Linked DNA regions of Prochlorococcus marinus str. GP2. The main gene of each other region encodes a partner of the protein of the gene in region 3 in a complex. Links are inferred from orthologs where the notes say so. Each region holds a gene or a part of one and is shown on either strand. Other genes may lie near its edges.

What was found.
Region 1: the proteins of EU91_RS06215 (region 3) and nuoH are in contact, whole or in part, in a crystal structure (PDB 6Y11), measured with the Thermus thermophilus proteins. The link is inferred for Prochlorococcus marinus str. GP2 from one-to-one orthologs. Residues at the interface, in WP_096411117.1 of Thermus thermophilus: Arg16, Glu17, Gly18, Leu24, Leu27, Val28, Trp30, Gly31, Arg32, Asn34, Ser35, Trp37, Thr54, Asp55, Ala56, Asp59, Ala61, Arg62, Phe63, Gly64, Glu66, Val67, Phe68, Arg69, Ala70, Ser71, Arg73, Gln74, Ala75, Asp76; in WP_096411122.1 of Thermus thermophilus: Arg36, Val44, Arg45, Met46, Gly47, Pro48, Asn49, Arg50, Val51, Leu57, Gln58, Ala61, Asp62, Ile64, Lys65, Ile67, Phe68, Lys69, Glu70, Ile72, Val74, Glu223, Ala224, Glu225, His233, Thr234, Glu235, Tyr236, Ser237, Trp241.
Region 2: the proteins of EU91_RS06215 (region 3) and EU91_RS06795 are in contact, whole or in part, in a cryo-EM structure (PDB 6KHJ), measured with the Thermosynechococcus vestitus proteins. The link is inferred for Prochlorococcus marinus str. GP2 from one-to-one orthologs. Residues at the interface, in WP_011056552.1 of Thermosynechococcus vestitus: Leu46, Met47, Tyr48, Thr50, Ala51, Cys52, Phe54, Ile55, Glu56, Ala58, Ala59, Ile61, Gly62, Ser63, Arg64, Phe65, Asn76, Pro78, Thr89, Thr91, Lys93, Met94, Ala97, Leu101, Met123, Phe124, Ser126, Asp127, Ser128, Tyr129; in WP_011057128.1 of Thermosynechococcus vestitus: Pro17, His18, His19, Pro20, Ser21, Met22, Val25, Arg27, Met29, Thr31, Ile38, Asp39, Cys40, Glu41, Pro42, Val43, Ile44, Gly45, Tyr46, Leu47, His48, Arg49, Gly50, Met51, Lys53, Ile54, Asn57, Arg58, Pro65, Tyr66.

What each region holds. Positions count from the first base shown.
Region 1 is NZ_JNAH01000003.1:141,091-144,240, reverse strand. What follows is about bases 1-2,882. They hold nuoH (NADH-quinone oxidoreductase subunit NuoH), read left to right. Parts: upstream 1-823; coding sequence 824-1,942; downstream 1,943-2,882. Other genes in these bases: EU91_RS06865 (NADH-quinone oxidoreductase subunit J), read left to right, coding at 2,651-2,882; ndhI (NAD(P)H-quinone oxidoreductase subunit I), read left to right, coding at 2,011-2,637; EU91_RS06850 (citrate synthase), read left to right, coding at 1-748. In the rest of the region: more of EU91_RS06865, read left to right, coding at 2,883-3,150. UniProt on the Escherichia coli protein: NDH-1 shuttles electrons from NADH, via FMN and iron-sulfur (Fe-S) centers, to quinones in the respiratory chain. The immediate electron acceptor for the enzyme in this species is believed to be ubiquinone.
Region 2 is NZ_JNAH01000003.1:152,304-155,518, reverse strand. What follows is about bases 269-3,215. They hold EU91_RS06795 (NAD(P)H-quinone oxidoreductase subunit H), read right to left. Parts: upstream 2,363-3,215; coding sequence 1,175-2,362; downstream 269-1,174. Other genes in these bases: rsmH (16S rRNA (cytosine(1402)-N(4))-methyltransferase RsmH), read left to right, coding at 2,401-3,215; EU91_RS06790 (acyl-CoA thioesterase), read right to left, coding at 713-1,165; EU91_RS06785 (AMP-binding protein), read left to right, coding at 269-709. Outside these bases: more of EU91_RS06785, read left to right, coding at 1-268.
Region 3 is NZ_JNAH01000003.1:265,490-270,574, forward strand. The notes cover bases 841-3,714. They hold EU91_RS06215 (NADH dehydrogenase subunit K), read right to left. Parts: upstream 2,708-3,714; coding sequence 1,973-2,707; downstream 841-1,972. Other genes in these bases: EU91_RS06225 (gluconeogenesis factor YvcK family protein), read left to right, coding at 841-1,446; EU91_RS06220 (NAD(P)H-quinone oxidoreductase subunit J), read right to left, coding at 1,443-1,973; EU91_RS06210 (NAD(P)H-quinone oxidoreductase subunit 3), read right to left, coding at 2,712-3,074; EU91_RS06205 (rubredoxin), read left to right, coding at 3,151-3,579; EU91_RS06200 (photosynthesis system II assembly factor Ycf48), read left to right, coding at 3,589-3,714. Outside these bases: more of EU91_RS06225, read left to right, coding at 61-840; more of EU91_RS06200, read left to right, coding at 3,715-4,605; psbE (cytochrome b559 subunit alpha), read left to right, coding at 4,742-4,990; psbF (cytochrome b559 subunit beta), read left to right, coding at 4,993-5,085. UniProt on the Escherichia coli protein: NDH-1 shuttles electrons from NADH, via FMN and iron-sulfur (Fe-S) centers, to quinones in the respiratory chain. The immediate electron acceptor for the enzyme in this species is ubiquinone.

The sequences.
Region 1 (3,150 bases), 120 kb from region 3 along the record:
ACCCACAATGATTGCTGCGTTTCAACTAATTAGAAAAGGACAAGACCCAATTCAACCTAGAGATGATTTAACTTACTCATCAAATTTTCTTTACATGCTGACTGAAAAAGAACAAGATCCTATAGCTGCAAAAGTTTTTGATAGGTGTTTAATTCTACATGCCGAACATAGTTTAAACGCAAGTACATTTAGCGCTAGAGTTACAGCAAGTACTCTTACAGACCCATATGCTGTCATTGCCTCTGCAGTAGGAACCCTTGCTGGCCCGCTGCATGGAGGAGCAAATGAAGATGTAATTGCAATGTTAGAAGAGATTAAAACTCCAGAAAATGCTGGGTCTTTTTTAGATAATGCAATTAAAAATAAAAGTAAGATAATGGGGTTCGGCCACAGAGAATATAAAGTTAAAGATCCAAGAGCAATAATTCTTCAAAAACTGGCAGAAGAGCTTTTTATTAGATTTGGAGCAGATGAAATGTATGAAGTTGCTAAATCACTTGAGGCAGAAGCAATACCAAGACTTGGACCTAAGGGTATATTCCCTAACGTGGATTTTTATTCTGGTCTTGTTTATAGAAAACTTGGTATTCCTCGTGATTTATTTACTCCAATTTTTGCCATATCTAGAGTGGCTGGTTGGTTAGCTCATTGGAGAGAGCAACTTGGAGCAAATAGAATTTTCAGACCATCCCAAATCTATACAGGTTCAGCACCAAGAGATTGGATCAGCCTAGAAAGTAGAGAATAATATTTGCAGCTTTTCATAAAAAACACACATATTGTTTGTGAAGAGTTAATCTATTAAGTAAATAACATAAAAATTTTGGAATACGGATTAGATCTCGAATATAGTTTTAATGAATTCTTAAAGGGTTTTGGCCTTTCCAGCGAAATCGCTCACATAATTTGGCTCCCTCTCCCTATGCTTTTGGTTTTGGTAGCGGCAGTTGTTGGCGTTTTAGTAACAGTTTGGCTTGAAAGAAAAATATCTGCTGCTGCTCAACAAAGAATAGGCCCCGAATATGCAGGAGCGCTTGGTGTTCTCCAACCAATTGCAGATGGTCTTAAGTTACTTGTCAAAGAAGATATTATTCCTGCTAAAGCGGATGGAATTCTCTTCACTGCAGGACCTATTTTAGTTCTTGTCCCTGTGATTCTGTCATGGTTAATTGTCCCTTTTGGACAAAACCTTTTGATAAGTAACGTTGGAATTGGAATTTTCCTATGGATCGCTTTAAGCAGTATCCAGCCAATTGGACTTCTCATGAGCGGGTATGCATCCAATAATAAATATTCATTGTTAGGAGGTTTAAGAGCAGCAGCTCAATCAATAAGTTATGAAATCCCTTTGGCTTTATCTGTACTGGCTATCGTATTAATGACTAATTCTCTAAGTACTGTTGACATTGTCAACCAACAAAGTGGGGCTGGAATCCTAAGTTGGAATATATGGAGACAACCAGTAGGTTTTATAGTCTTTTGGATCTGTGCTCTTGCAGAATGTGAGAGACTTCCATTTGACTTACCCGAAGCGGAAGAAGAATTAGTTGCAGGATATCAAACTGAATATGCAGGAATGAAATTCGCATTGTTCTACCTTGGTAGTTACATTAATTTAATCCTTTCAGCTTTATTGGTATCAATACTTTATTTAGGAGGATGGGGTTTTCCTATTCCAGTTGAATTAATAGCTAAGTTTCTAAATTTGCCAATTAATTCACCCTTCATACAAGTTTTCACTGCATCAATAGGAATTGTAATGACTGTATTAAAAGCATATCTTTTAGTTTTCATTGCAATATTATTGCGTTGGACAACTCCTAGAGTAAGAATAGATCAACTATTAGATCTTGGATGGAAGTTTCTTCTTCCAATTTCTCTTGCTAATCTTTTGATAACTGCAGGATTAAAACTTGCTTTTCCGCAATTCTTTGGTGGTTAAATTTAAGTAAAAATACTTAAATTAAAAATTAATCCACTAAAATAAAATAACTAAGTAAATTCTTCAAAATGAAAAATTTCCTTCAACAAATAAATAGCTATATCAAAGAAGCATTTAATGCTGGGAAATACTTATACAATGGTATAACAGTAACTTTTGACCATCTTCGAAGAAGACCTGTTACTGTCCAATATCCATATGAAAAATTAATACCCTCTGAAAGATATAGAGGAAGAATACATTATGAATTCGATAAATGTATTGCCTGCGAAGTTTGTGTGAGAGTATGTCCCATTAATCTCCCAGTAGTTGATTGGGTAATGAATAAAGAAACCAAAAAAAAGGAACTTCGAAATTATTCAATAGATTTCGGAGTTTGTATATTTTGTGGAAATTGTGTTGAATATTGTCCAACTAATTGTCTATCAATGACCGAAGAATATGAATTAGCTACTTTTGACAGACACAATCTAAATTTCGATAATGTAGCACTTGGTAGACTACCTACAAACGTCACAACAGATCCCTCAGTTAAACCTCTAAGAGAACTTGCCTATCTTCCTAAAGGTGTTATGGACCCTCATGAAATCCCAGCTTCAGATACTAGAGTTGGTAAATTACCTGAAGAAGTCTATGATTGGATGAAGCCTGAATCAAATGAAAATAAAGATAAAGTTTCTAGTCCAACTAATTAATTTCTATTAATTTATGTCCATCGCAATAACAACACAATTTATTTCTTTTATAGTTCTATCTTTAGTTGTCATTATTGGAGCCCTTGGGGTTGTATTGCTAGAAAGTATTGTTTATTCAGCTTTTCTTCTGGGGGGAGTTTTTATGAGTGTGGCAGGATTATATCTTCTTTTAAATGCAAGTTTTGTTGCTGCGGCACAAGTTTTAGTGTATGTGGGTGCAGTGAATGTATTAATTATTTTTGCTATTATGCTCGTCAATAAAAAAGAAGATTTAAAGCCTATCAATGACATTAAATCGAGAAGAATAATATCAACATCGATATGTTTAACCCTACTAAGTCTCTTAATAAGAGTTGACTTGACTAATATATGGAGCCTCTCAAGTCCTCAAAACTCTATTAGAGAAGAATCAACTATCAGAATTGGTGAACATCTATTCAGTGATTATTTACTCCCATTTGAAGTAGCTTCAGTTTTGCTTTTAATGGCAATGATTGGGGCTATTATTTTAGC
Region 2 (3,215 bases), 110 kb from region 3 along the record:
TCAAAAAGATGGTATTAGTTGGCTTAAAATTTTTGATCTAATTTGGGTAGGTGGAGCTTCTATTTCAGGCGAAACTGCAGAACAATGTATAGAAGAAAAAATAAAATTAGCACCTTGTTACGGATCAACTGAAACAGCAGCAATGGTTACGAGTTTAAAACCAAAAGAATTCTTAATGGGTTTTAAAAATGTTGGAGAAATACTACCTGATACGCAAATAAGAATTAACACACAAGGGTTAATCGAGATTAAATCAGCCAGAATTGGAAACGAAATAATAGACTCTTCAAAAACTAAAAATTTCAAAAATAAAAATGGGTGGTGGCAAACCGGTGATTTAGGTGAAATTAATCAAATCAATAATTCTTTATATTTAAACTTTCTTGGAAGAAGTGATAAAGCTTTTAATTCAGGAGGAGAAATCGTTTTTCCAAAAGTAATTGAAACTCGATTAAATGATTTCATTATCAAAGAAAATATCCCAATTAATAAATTCAATATTTCAAAAGTATCAGACAAATTATGGGGAAATAAAATTAAAATAATTGTTGAATTTAGAGAACTTACAAACCATAAAAAGATTGAAAATTCTTTAAATTTATTAAAAAATTTTTCTCAAAATTGGCCTAAACATGAAAAACCTGAAAAGTGGATTGTTAAAAATAAAAATGCCAGTAAAGAAAAAATAAACTATAAATTTAAAAAATAATAATTAGCACTCTTTTAAATTTGCACTTACATTTGAAGCCTCTATCCATCTTACTAACTGATCGGGAAGTTCTATTTTATTTCTTGAATCAATATCTAAAGAACAATGTATTATTTTTCCTTCTGCTACTTTATTTTCATTTTTTATAAAAAAGCTATTTACTTGGAACAAATGTGTATTAATTTTATGAGGGGAAATTTTTATTTTTAAGAAATCTCCAATTTTTATAGGCGCAAGAAAGTTAGCTTCGCAATTTACTATGGGAAAAATAATTTGAGATTTACGTATAGAAAAATCCGGAAAAATATCTTGATAAGGAATCCCATAAATTTCAATACTCTCTTCCCAGGCTTCGTGAGACCATTTTAATAAGTTATGAAAATGAATTACACCTGCAGAATCACAATCACCAAATCTTACTTTCTTCTGCAATATTAACCAATCAGCGGGTTTCATTTAAAGAACTTATCTATCAACAGATCCCATAATGACATCTATTGAGCCAAGGATTGCCATAATATCGGCGATTTTGGCACCTTTTAGTATATGTGGCAATATTTGTAGATTATTTAAATCAGCCGCTCTAATTTTAAATCTCCATGGGGTAACTTCATTATTTCCTTGAATAAATACACCTATTTCTCCTTTACCTGACTCTAATCTTGTATACAATTCTCCATTAGGTATTTTAAAAGTTGGAGCAACCTTCTTAGCTACATATTGATAGTCAATACCAAATATTTCACTCTTCTTATCCTCAGTAGCCATTCTTTTAGCTTCCAAATTTTCTGTTGGACCACCTGGAATCATTTTGCAAGCTTGACGAATAATACTAAGTGATTGTCTCATCTCTTCAACTCTGACTCGATATCTCGCATAACAATCTCCTTCTTTTTCTGAAGCAATCTGCCAATCAAAATCGTCATAACATTCATAACTATCAACTTTCCTTAAATCCCAAGAAACTCCAGAAGCTCTTAGCATTGGGCCAGACAAAGACCAATTAATTGCCTGATCTCTTTGGATTGTTCCAAGACCTTCAATTCTTTTTCTAAAAATAGGATTATTTGTAATTAATTTTTCGTATTCATCTATCTTTGGACCGAACCAATCGCAAAAGTCTATACATTTTTCTAACCATCCGTATGGAAGATCACATGCGACACCACCTATCCTAAAGAAATTATTATTTATTAGTCTTTGTCCTGTAGCAGCTTCCCAAAGATCATAAATCATTTCTCTTTCTCTAAAAATATAGAAAAATGGAGTTTGAGCTCCAACATCTGCCAAAAAGGGGCCAAGCCATAAAAGATGATTAGCAATACGATTAAGTTCCAGCATTAAAACTCTGATGTAACTAGCTCTTCTAGGAACTGGAATATTAGCTAATCTTTCAGGAGCATTTACTACAATAGCTTCATAAAACATTCCTGCTGCATAATCCATTCTGCTTACATAAGGGACATACATTACATTTGTCCTATTTTCAGCTATCTTTTCCATTCCTCTATGTAAATATCCAATTACAGGCTCACAATCAATGACATTCTCACCATCAAGCGTTACAACTAACCTTAAAACCCCATGCATTGAGGGGTGGTGAGGGCCAAAATTGACCACCATTGGTTCTGTTCTAGTCTCTAGCTGAGCCATTCAAAATTTAACTTCTAAACAAATCTTAGTCGAAAGTTATGCAAACTGACCTATCTGATTCATCTTTTTTCAATCATAAATCAGTTATGACAGATGAGATTATGGCCTCATTAGAGCATTTCCCATTAATACATAACAACCAACTCAAGGGAATAGACGCAACTTTAGGCGGAGGAGGGCACTCTTATCATTTATTGAAAAAATATTCGGATTTAAATATAATTGGAATTGATCAAGATCCATTCGCGAGAATATCAGCATCCAAAAAACTTGATGAATTTAAAAATAGAATTGATATAAAGGCTTCTAATTTTGCTGATTTTATACCAAAAGAAAAAGTTTCTTTTGTAATTGCAGATCTTGGCATAAATAGTAACCAAATTGATGACCCTAAAAGAGGATTTAGTTTCCAAAAAGACGGTCCACTTGATATGCGCATGAATCCTCTTCTTGAGGATGATGCAGAGAAATTAATTGAGGCTTTAAATGAAAAGGATCTAGCTAACTTAATTTATAAATATGGAGATGAGAGATTATCAAGAAAGATTGCTAGGAAAATAAAAATGGATTTGAAGGAAAATGGGAAATATTCTGGGACCAAAGAGTTAGCTTATTCTATTGCAGGCTGCTTCCCACCAAAACAAAGATATAAAAAAATTCACCCCGCAACAAAAACATTTCAAGCACTAAGAATTGCTGTTAATAAAGAGATTGAAGTATTAGAAAGATTTTTAGAAGTTGTTCCTGAATGGCTTTTACCAGGGGGTATTATTTCTATTATTAGTTTTCATTCCCTTGAAGATAGGTTAGTTAAAAGTTGTTTTAAGAATGATCAAAGACTAAAAAACCTGAC
Region 3 (5,085 bases):
GATTTATAATGATTTTATATAATCTTTAAATTAGAGAAAAATAATTTAAGAGGTTTTTTGATGAATAATCGTAAAAAAAGGGTAAGAAGGTACTATAAAAATTTTAAAAAGACTAATTTTGCCTTGTTAAACAAAATCTTAAGAATTTTGAGTTGGCTTTTGCCAGGATTGGTAATAAAAAGATGGATGTTTACATCTGCTTTAGGTTTTTTGACAACATTATTAGGCTTGGCAATTTGGACAAATTTAAGACCGCTCTATTGGCTTATTGAAATCTTTTTTTCTGTAATCACCGGTTTAACTAATATTTTTCCTGTTTCATTCATAGGACCATTAATTTTTGTTATTGGAATATTATTAATAGGGATTGGACAAAATAGAAGTATTAATTCTATTCAAAAAGCGCTTGTTCCAGAAAAAGATACATTTTTAGTTGATGCATTAAGAGTTAAAAGTAAATTAAACAGAGGCCCAAATATTGTTGCAATTGGGGGCGGTACAGGCTTATCTACTTTATTGAAAGGCTTAAAAAATTACAGTAGTAATATTACAGCAATCGTAACTGTATCCGATGATGGTGGAAGTAGTGGAATTCTCAGAAAACAATTAGGTGTACAACCTCCAGGAGATATTAGAAATTGTTTGGCAGCCTTATCAAACGAAGAACCTACTTTAACTAGATTATTTCAGTACAGATTTTCAGGGGGAAGTGGGCTGGAAGGTCATAGTTTTGGAAATCTCTTCTTGTCTGCTTTAACAACAATTACAGGCAGTTTAGAAAAAGCAGTTCAAGCCTCTAGTAAGGTTTTGGCGGTCCAAGGTCAAGTTTTACCTGCAACAAATATTGATGTGATGTTATGGGCCGAATTAGAAGATGGTGAAAAAATTTTTGGTGAAACCAAGATCAGTAAATCTAAAAAAATTATTTCGAGGATTGGTTACCTACCAGAAAATCCTTCAGCTCTTCCAAGTGCTATTGAATCTATAAAAGAAGCTGATTTAATTGTTCTTGGCCCAGGTAGTCTATACACTTCTTTATTGCCTAATCTTTTAGTACCAGAGATAGTAGATGCCTTGTTGCAGAGTAATGCTCCTAAAATTTACATAAGTAATTTGATGACTCAACCTGGAGAAACAGATGGACTTGATGTCTATCAACATATCAAAGCGATAGAAAAACAATTATCAAATTTTGGAGTTAATACTCGAATTTTTAACTCAATCTTATCTCAGATTGCATTTGAAAAGTCTCCATTAGTAGACTATTACGAGAGTAGAGGGGCAGAGCCTGTCCAATGTAATAAAGAAAAATTATTATCGGAAGGTTACTATGTTTTGCAAGCACCATTGTATTCAAAAAGAATAACTCCAACTCTTAGACATGACCCAAGGAGACTAGCAAGAGCAGTTATGTTTATTTACCGCAAATTAAAAAAATTAAACTAATAAGCATCTTGAAGTTCATAGAAATCTGGCTGAATATAATCTTTTCTTAATGGCCATCCTCTCCAATCTTCAGGCATTAATAGTCTTTTGGGATTGGGATGATCAATAAAATTTATTCCATACATATCAAAAGTTTCTCTTTCTTGCCAATCACTTCCTTTGAAAATTTTATACAAACTAGGTATTGATAAATCAGAATCTCTTTTTAAGAAAACTTTTAATCTGACTTCTTTAATTTTTTCGATTTTTTGTAAATCATCGACAGTTATAAAATGGTAAAAACTTACAAGATTTTTGCCTGGTCCCTCGTCATATCCTCCTTGACATTGGAGATAGTTGAAACCGTAATTTCTCAAGGCTGATACTGCTTCATATAATTTTTTAGGTTCAACAGAAATGTTTTCAATTCCTATGTGATCATCAGGTAAAGATTGATTTGGAATTCCATCTTTAGACAAAGACTGGCTTATAAACCCTTCTTTTTCTATTGCACTATCTGAGGGTGTGGCTATACCGTCTTTTTCCATTAATCTTCTTCAGAATAAATAACTTCATTTTTTTTGGTATTTTGAGGTAATTCAGTTATTTTTTCTTTCTTGGAGGGGGATATTACGTTAGCTGAAGTTTTGTTTAGATATTCACCTGTATTTTCTGAGAAAACAAGATTCATTTCATGATCATATGTTATGTATCTATGAGTTTGCTCTGTTTTTGTGCGCTCTAAAATTGATTCATTCCCAACTTTTTTTCTCAATTTAATTACAGCATCAAAAATTGCTTCTGGTCTTGGTGGACATCCTGGAAGGTATAAATCAACTGGAATCAATTTATCAACTCCTCTTACAGCAGTAGTAGAATCTGCACTGAACATTCCCCCTGTGATTGTACAGGCACCCATGGCAATCACATATTTTGGTTCAGGCATTTGTTCATAAAGTCTTACTAGGGCTGGAGCCATTTTCATTGTTACTGTTCCTGCAACTATTAGTAAATCGGCTTGCCTTGGCGAGCTCCTTGGTACTAATCCGAATCTATCAAAATCAAATCTAGATCCGATTAAGGCAGCAAATTCTATAAAACAACAAGCTGTTCCATATAAGAGGGGCCATAGGCTGCTTAATCTAGCCCAATTATGAAGATCGTCTAAGCTTGTCAATATAATATTTTCGCTTAAATCTGTAGTAACTTGGGGTGCACCAAGAGGATTGCAAGTTCCTTCTCGGATTTCTCTTATTGCTTTTGGCGATAATTGTGGATTCAATTTTTTAACTCCATTCTAAAGCACCTTTTCTCCATGCGTATGCCAGAGCAATAACAAGAATTGCAATGAAAATTAAAGCCTCAATAAAAGCTAATAAGCCTAATCTATTGAAGGCAACAGCCCAAGGATAAAGGAATACTGTCTCAACATCAAATATAACGAAAACCAAGGCAAACATGTAATAGCGAATATTAAATTGAATCCATGCTCCTCCTATAGGCTCCATTCCAGATTCATATGTGAGTTTTCTTTCCCCACTTCTGCCTTTTGGGGCAACGATAAGATTAGTAACTAGAGCCAAGACTGGTACAGCTGCGGCAATCAGGAGGAAACCTAAAAAATATTCATAACCAGTTAGTAAAAACATCTTAAAAATTAATTTTGAATAAAAGTCGCTTAATTAAGCAAAATCTTTTAAAGTTCTTAAAGAACAATAATAAACCGTGAGTGAAAACATTCAACCAGCCTCTGAGGAAAACAAAATAGTTGAGGACTTTGAGAAAGAAAAACTTTCTGAAAACTCCTCAAGAATAAATGTTGAACAATCTTTTCCTAATCTAGAACATAATAGATTTGAATGTAGAAGCTGTGGATACATTTATGATCCGTCTGAAGGAAATAAGAAACTAAACATAGCTAAAAATACGCCTTTTTCAGAGTTGGATGGGAATACTTTTGCCTGCCCTGTTTGTCGAGCCGGTAAAAATTTTTATAAGGATATAGGTCCTAAATCTAAACCTAGTGGTTTTGAAGAGAATTTAGTTTATGGATTTGGATTTAATAGTTTACCTCCAGGACAAAAAAATATATTGATTTTTGGAGGGTTGGCGTTTGCTGCTGCTATGTTCCTTTCTTTGTACTCTTTGCATTAATATAATTAAATGAAAAATTTTTTAACCAGTATTCCTAATCTTCTTTTATCTGTAGTTCTCTGTTTTGTTTTAAGCAGTTGTTCATCTACAGGTGTCAAGATGAGTGAAAGCAGCCCTTGGAAAACAATTCAGTTTGAGGATCAGGCTAATGCTTTAGATGTTGATTTTATAGATGATAATCATGGTTTTTTAGTTGGTTCTAATAGACTTATTAAGGAATCTAATGATGGAGGAGAAACTTGGGAAAAAAGAAATTTAGATTTACCAAGTGAAGAGAACTTTCGTCTTCTAGATATAGATTTTAAAGGGGAAGAGGGATGGTTAATAGGTCAACCCTCATTAGTTATGCATACACTTGACGCAGGAAAGAATTGGACACGTTTATCTTTAGGTAACAAATTACCAGGCCAACCATTCCTAATAACAACTGTTGATGCTGGTGTTGCAGAATTGGCTACCACTGCAGGTGCTATTTATGAAACATCAGATAGTGGTGAATCATGGAATGCAAAAGTTGTAGATGCATCTGGTTCTGGAGGTGTAAGAGATTTAAGAAGAACTAATAAAGGAGATTATGTCAGTGTAAGTAGTCTAGGTAATTTCTTTTCTACTTTGGAAAATGATAGCGATGCATGGATAGCTCATCAAAGAGCCAGTAGTAAAAGAGTTCAAAGTATAGGTTTTAATCCAGAAGGAAGTTTATGGATGCTTTCTAGAGGAGCAGAAATTAGATTTAATGAAGATACAAATGATCTAGAAAATTGGTCAAAGCCAATTATACCAATTCTTAATGGATACAATTATCTAGACATGGGATGGGATCCAAATGGTGATATATGGGCTGGCGGGGGTAATGGGACTTTAATAGTAAGTAAAGATCAAGGTAAAACTTGGAATAAAGATCCTATTGCTTCTGAATTACCAACAAACTTTATTAAAATAGTTTTTATTGATAAGGAGGCTTTGGACAATCAAAAAGGATTTGTTCTTGGCGAGCGAGGTTATATCCTTAAATGGAGTAGCTAATTTCAAATAACTCGAGTTAATAGTAAAAAAAAAATTAATTTTTGAAAGATTTAGCAACTGTCTGTAACCAACCTGTTAATTTCTTCGCGAACTTATGATTTTACACTGTAAGATCATAGGGTAAACATTTGTGATTATGGCCGCAGGTTCAACGGGTGAACGCCCATTCTTTGAAATAATCACCAGTATTAGATACTGGATTATTCACGCAGTAACATTACCAGCTATCTTTATAGCAGGCTTCTTATTTGTATATACAGGCTTAGCCTACGATGCTTTCGGAACTCCTCGTCCAGATAGTTATTTCCAATCATCTGAATCTAAAGCACCTGTCGTAACACAAAGATATGAAGCTAAATCTCAACTAGATTTAAGAACAAAATAACAATGACTAATTCTCAAGCTCCAATGCAGGCTGCGGAAGTCCGCGTTTATCCTATTTTTACTGTTCGTTGGCTAGCAGTTCACGCTCTAGCTATC